2 regions of the Undibacterium sp. genome follow, and region 1 is predicted to be linked to the other one. Evidence: predicted binding sites of a transcription regulator. Region 1 holds the regulator's gene; the other holds the start of a gene.
The links. The regulator LexA, encoded in region 1, represses DNA repair genes until DNA is damaged. The targets are predictions, from matches to a motif close to ACTGTATNNNNATACAGT.

Region 1 (3,369 bases):
CGTTGCACGACGAGCCATACGTTGTGGAATCAAAAAGTTACGTGCATAGCCGTCTTTAACGCGAACTACATCACCCAGATTGCCGAGATTAACGACTTTATCCAACAGAATAACTTGCATATTTTTCTCCTTTACCTTGTCGTCAATTACGCTGTGTGCAAATCAGTGTATGGCAGCAACGCGAGGTAACGTGCACGTTTGATTGCAGTGTCAACTTGACGTTGATACAGCGCTTTTGTACCGGTCAAACGTGCTGGCATGATTTTGCCGTTTTCTTGCACGAAATCTTTCAGTGTGTCGATATCTTTGTAGTCAACTTTTTCTACATGTGCTGCTGTGAAGCGGCAGAATTTTTTACGCTTGAACAAAGGATTTTGTTGTTGGCGCTTTTGCTTCAATTTGCTTTTGTCGAATTTTTTACCGAATGCCATTTTTGGCTCCTAATCTAGTAAAGTTGTCCCGAATTCAGTGACGTGAAAAACGAGACTTTTGCTATTGCGATTTTTGCGCGCTAAAAAACCAGTGAATTCCATGGGCTGCTCCAAGGCAATTTCTGTAAACCGCTGGGATATTTCACCAGCAGCCATTGCAGAAATTTCAAACTCGACCTGCCGAACTGTGTTCGCCTCACGAGTTTCTGAACTATGCATCAAGGTAGCAGAAGCTATCGGGATACCGGCCGGGGTGTAACGCAATGCGCTTTTTTCCACAATCCGTGCTACGAGCTTCAGCTGATTCACTATTTTTTACGCGACCTTTGTCAATTATTAAGCAGCAGGCGCTTCAACACGTTGCGCTTTTGCAGCATCTTCTTTCTGAACAGCTTTCATCATAGGAGAAGGTGTTGTTTCTGCTTTTTTCAATTTGACTGTCAGGTGACGCAAAACAGCATCATTGAATTTAAATGCTGTTTCCAACTCGAGCAGAGTTTCAGCATCGCATTCGATGTTCATGCAAACATAGTGCGCTTTAGCCAATTTTTGAATCATGTAAGCCAGTTGACGACGGCCCCAGTCTTCAACGCGATGGATTTGACCACCACGAGCTACAACACTTGCCTTGTAGCGTTCGATCATTGCAGGAACTTGCTCGCTCTGATCGGGATGTACGATAAATACGATTTCATAATGACGCATATATTCTCCTTGTGGACAATAAAATAGCCCGCCTCGGCGTCAAGACGAGTGCGGGAAGAGGAAAGCCGATAATAATAACCCAGTTTTTCATATTGATCAATTGGATCAGTGACTTAGCTGCTTTATAGGCCAATTTAGACGTTAAAGTGAGGTATTTTTTCACATTTCGGACAGATCTCGAGGATTTTGACTTGCATATTCAGCTCTACTGTATAAAAATACAGACTGCTTGTATATACAGCACCTTCACACTAGAAAACACCATGCTTAAACTCACCGCCCGCCAGGAACAAATTCTTAACCTGATTAAAGATGCCATTCAAAACACAGGCTTTCCCCCTACACGCGCTGAGATTGCAACAGAATTGGGGTTTCGCTCAACCAATGCTGCAGAAGAACATTTGCAAGCACTGGCACGCAAAGGGGTTATAGAAATTGCGGCAGGTACCTCACGCGGCATTCGACTGCTGGAATCGAAGCTGTCCAACCATATCACCGGCAAACAACCGCCCCCACTTCACTCTACCTTGATTCAACTCAGCCTGCCACTGGTGGGCCGCGTCGCTGCTGGTTCGCCCATCCTCGCCAGCGAGCATATTGAATCCACTTACCATGTTGACCCTTCCCTGTTCTCTGCCAAACCTGACTTTTTACTAAAGGTACGCGGCATGTCTATGCGCGATGCCGGTATATTTGATGGCGACTTGCTGGCAGTAAAAAAAGCCGACAGTGCCCGCAATGGCCAGATCGTCGTTGCACGCCTGGGTAATGATGTGACAGTGAAACGCTATAACAAGACTGGTAACCTGATAGAACTAATACCGGAAAACCCCGATTATCCTGTCATTAAAATCAGTGACACGGAAGAAGATTTCGCGCTGGAAGGGCTGGCGGTTGGCCTCATGCGCAACTGGGTTTGAGATTAACCTGTGCATGATTTTTGCCCTCTCAAGTATTTCATGTAAAGGCAGAATCACAAACTTATTGACACCAGCTTGCCACCAAACTTTCGTTAGCGGTTGACATAAAAAAACGTCCGGATATCCGGACGTTTTTCATTTCAGAAACATACATTACTTAGTGCTTGACCACAGTAGTATCAGCTGTTGCTTCTGTTGGAGCAGCTGCCGGTGTAGACGCCACCACGGCTACTGGTTCGTCAACCAAAGGAACGGGCTGGGATTCCAGTGCAATTTCGAGGACTTTGTCTATCCACCTTACCGGGATGATTTCCAGCTTGTTTTTGACATTATCAGGAATCTCAGTCAGATCCTTGGCATTTTCCTCAGGTATCAGCACAGTCTTGATACCGCCGCGATGAGCCGCCAGCAATTTCTCTTTCAAGCCACCGATAGGCAAGACTTCGCCGCGCAATGTGATCTCACCAGTCATGGCAACATCTGCGCGGACCGGGATGCCAGTGAACACGGATACGAGCGCCGTGGTCATGGCGATACCGGCAGATGGACCATCTTTTGGTGTTGCACCTTCAGGTACGTGGATATGAATGTCACTCTTTTCGAATACATCTGCCTTGATACCCAGACGCTTGGCGCGGCTGCGTACTACAGTGCGGGCTGCTTCGATCGATTCTTTCATGACATCACCCAGAGTACCAGTACGGATGACACCACCTTTACCTGGCATGGCGACAGCTTCTATAGTGAGTAAATCGCCGCCCACTTCAGTCCAGGCCAAGCCAACGACCTGGCCAACCTGGTTATCCTTGACGGCAACGCCAAAGTCATAACGACGCACACCCAAGTACTTATCCAGGTTCTTGGAATTGACCGTGGCTTTTTTCTCGGTCTTTTTCAGCAAGAGCATTTTCACGACCTTGCGGCAAATCTTGGAGATCTCCCTTTCCAGCGAGCGCACGCCTGCTTCGCGTGTGTAATAGCGAATGATGTCACGCAAGGCACTTTCTGCCACGGTGATTTCGCCTTCTTTCAAACCATTGTTCTTGATTTGCTTAGGTAACAGATAACGTTGCGCAATGCTAGTTTTTTCATCCTCGGTATAACCCGACAGACGAATGACTTCCATCCTGTCGAGCAAAGCTGGCGGGATATTGTAGGAATTGGAGGTCGCTACAAACATCACATCAGACAAATCGAAGTCAACTTCGATATAGTGATCCGAGAAAGTGTGATTTTGCTCAGGGTCCAATACCTCTAGCAGGGCTGACGAAGGATCGCCACGGAAGTCAGCGCCCATCTTGTCCACTTCATCC
Region 2 (3,369 bases), on a different contig from region 1:
GCCTTGCTCGGCAGTGGGCGAGGGCGTAAAACGTAAATCGAGGTCACCTTGCTTGGCCGTGAATTCGCACAAGGCACGCACGGCCACGGTATAACTGGCGGTGCTCTCAATGCTCACTGTTCAACCTCTTGCCATTCCAGGTAGCACACTGTCACTGGCATATCGTGCGTGGCACAAAAATCCAGCCAGCGCTTCTGGTTATCCTGCAGCTTATCGCCAGGGCCTTTGACCTCTATCATCTGATAACGTTGCTCTTGCGGCCAAAACTGTATCAAGTCAGGAAAGCCATTACGGTTGGCCCGGATGTCGAGCAAAATGCGCTCAAAACTATGCTTCAAATGCTGAGCAGGTATGCAAGCCAGCGCCATCTCCAGCAAGTCTTCAGACAGCGCACTCCAAAACACAAAGGGTGATTGCAAACCAGACTTGGCCGCATAAGTTTGCCGTATGGTCTGGCGATAAGCACCTGTATCAAGCTGCGCAAAACAGGCAGCAAAATCATCCGCCCGCCGCGCCTGAAAATCAACACTCATTAAATCTGCTGGCCCACGCTGGAAGGGGTGAAAAAATGCCCCTGGCATCGCCTTGAAAATCACAGGCCAGCACAATAAGCCAAACAGAGAATTAATGAGCGCATTCTCCACATAAAACACCGGCGCATCATCTGTATGCAAATGACCACGCACCACATACTCGACCACATAATCTTCTTGCGGTAATGGCAGGCGCAAGGCCAGTTCTGTCGGTGGCTTGCTGGTCGCCTTGGCGGCTTTAGCCAGCCCCAGCTTGCGGGCAAGGCGCGGTGCTATGCGCAACATCTGCTGATGCTCTGCCTCACTCTCAGGTGCTTGCTGTGCCAGCATCAGCAAATCATAGGCAGCCTGCGTCTGTTCGCATTTCTCCAGCACACGTATGGCCCGCAAGCGCGCACCAGGGTAAGTGCAACCCGCATACACCTGCTGCGCCAGCGCCCAGTCCTTTTGCTTTTCCAGATACTCACCAATCTGATACAGCAAACGGTTACGGCGGCTCGCCAGCCAGACATTGTCCAATGCATGCAAACCAGTCGCAGCCAGTTGCGCCAGCACCTCAGGCACAGGCTGTTCCGCATGAAAAGCCTCACGACAGGCATGCAAAGCCAGATAAGCATCAATATCAGCACGACAGCCAAAGCCGCGCGAGGCTGCAGAAAACTCCACCTTTTCATACTGGAAGATACCCAGGTCAGACAACACAAACTCAGACCAGTCCTGATACAGGTTGCCAAAAAACAGCAACCGCAAACGGTCACACAAATCCTTGTTCAGCACCTGGTAAGCCACATCGCCCAAAACACCCGCACACCAGCCAGAAAAAGCCTGGCTACCCGTATGCCGCAAACTAAACAAACCCAGTTGCTCAGCCTTGGACAATTTCTTTTCAGCAGGCTTCATCGCCAGCACCAGCGCCAGCTCAGGCTTTTGCAGCAAATCAAACAAGCCAGCAATATCGACCACAGGATCCGCCTGCACCCAGCCCACATCCACCAGTGCCTGCATGGCCGCCCTGGTCTCACCAATCTCGGCATACACCAGCTTGCTGGCCCTGAACACGCAACCCTTGCGCATCACCATCCGCACAAACAAAGCCCGCGACGCCTGCGGCAGGCTTCCAAACTGCGCAATAAACGCCTGCTCATCAGCAGCCAACAAATCCGCATAACGCCCACCCACCCAGTCCAGCACGGCCTGGAAGTTTTCTAAGTAGTAAAAAGGATTATCCAGATTGGCAAGCATGGGGCAGGGGAGTAGCGTTTAAATAACTGTATATGCATACAGTTTAACGCAATGTGGGATGAAGGGTAAACGAGAACTGTGACCAATTCCGTCTGTATTGAAGGCCCAGCGGTTAAAATACTGCCATATACTCCTTTCCCTTCAAGGGAAAGGCAGGGATAGGGATGGGTTTCCGTCGAATACCCAGGCAGCAACCCTGCTCATGAATCCCACCCAAACGCCAAAGAAGACAAAAAAATGAACAAAGCCGAAGCCATCCAAATCGCCAACGATTCCCTGCAAGCCAACGTCCTCAACGAAGGCAACACCCAATTCTCCCAAGTCGTCCGCTACGGCAACGACGAAGGCTGGTGGCTCAACATCCCCCTGACCAACTTCAGAAAAGAAAACCACTTCCTCATCTGCAGCGAAAAAGCCAAAATCATCCGCCACCTGACGATCAAAGCCAACAACATCCTAAGCCCCGCTACCAAGTTCCGCGTCAAGGACGGCATCGCCGACATCTTCATTTCATCAGCCAACCCCAAGCGCCTGACTGACGTGCTGCAAGGTGGCAGCAAGTACAGCTTTAATAAGCATTTGGTGGATGAGCATAGGTATTGAGTTATTGGCGCTTCGCTCTGATAATGCGTCAATTGCTACTTTAAAAGACAACAAAATAAAATGAGTGAAATCAGCCTGTTCCGCCTGAGCGATGGCAAAGCCACCATGTTGCAAGGCGATGCATCTGGCCTTGAACGGCCTCTGCAAACCCTGATAGAAAGTAACCTGACAAACCTGTTGCGCATACGTTTTCTGGCATCTGAATACAGCACCGGAAAAACACATGGCGGGCGTATAGATACGCTAGGCCTGGATGAAAACGCCTGCCCAGTGATTTTGGAATACAAGCGTTCTGTGTCTGAAAATGTTATCAATCAGGGCTTATATTATCTTGATTGGTTAATGGATCACCAGGCAGAGTTCCAGCTATTAGTCGCTAAAAAGTTGGATGATACTGCCGCAGCCAGCATAGACTGGAGCGCCCCACGCCTGGTTTGCATCGCCGCTGACTTCACCAAGTTTGATGCACATGCAGTGCAGCAGATAGATCGCAATATTGAGCTAATACGCTATCGCTTATTTGGTGAAGACTTACTGCTATTGGAACAAGCCAACGGTGGCAGCAATCCCACACCTAAAGCCATCAACAAAGCGATCAGCGAGACCAGTGCCGTCAATCGACCCAGGAGTGGCGACAAGTCATATGCAGAATGGTTACATGAATTGTCACCTCATCTACGCGAATTATTGACGACCGTTGAAGACTTCATTGCCTCTCTAGGTGATGACGTAGAACGAAAAGAGCTCAAGCTCTATGTCGCATTCAAGCGCCTGAAAAATTTTGCCACTGTTGTTCTGCAAAAGAATCGCATCGTGCTGTATTTGCATATCTACCCAGCGCAGTTTGCTGTTATGCCTGCGAATTGCAGGAACGTAAGCAATAGCGGCCACTGGGGGACAGGCGATTTGGAAGTGTCTGTTTCAAACGGTGATGATTTTGAAAATGCTAAGTCGCTTATATTGCAAGCGTATGAGGGTAAAGTATTTAAAC

Region 2: Q8K39_RS07605 (VRR-NUC domain-containing protein) is a predicted target of LexA. The motif match lies at 1,801-1,818, and genes of this name have one in related genera.

What each region holds. Positions count from the first base shown of each region.
Region 1 covers NZ_JAUXQE010000007.1:148,195-151,563, forward strand. The annotation lists gene rplI (50S ribosomal protein L9) at 1-120, opposite strand, end outside; gene rpsR (30S ribosomal protein S18) at 147-431, opposite strand; gene priB (primosomal replication protein N) at 441-740, opposite strand; gene rpsF (30S ribosomal protein S6) at 768-1,136, opposite strand; gene lexA (transcriptional repressor LexA) at 1,400-2,056, shown strand; gene lon (endopeptidase La) at 2,214-3,369, opposite strand, start outside.
Region 2 covers NZ_JAUXQE010000013.1:27,450-30,818, forward strand. The annotation lists gene Q8K39_RS07600 (ATP-dependent DNA helicase) at 1-117, opposite strand, end outside; gene Q8K39_RS07605 (VRR-NUC domain-containing protein) at 114-1,775, opposite strand; gene Q8K39_RS07610 (hypothetical protein) at 2,013-2,378, shown strand; gene Q8K39_RS07615 (DUF5655 domain-containing protein) at 2,439-3,369, shown strand, end outside.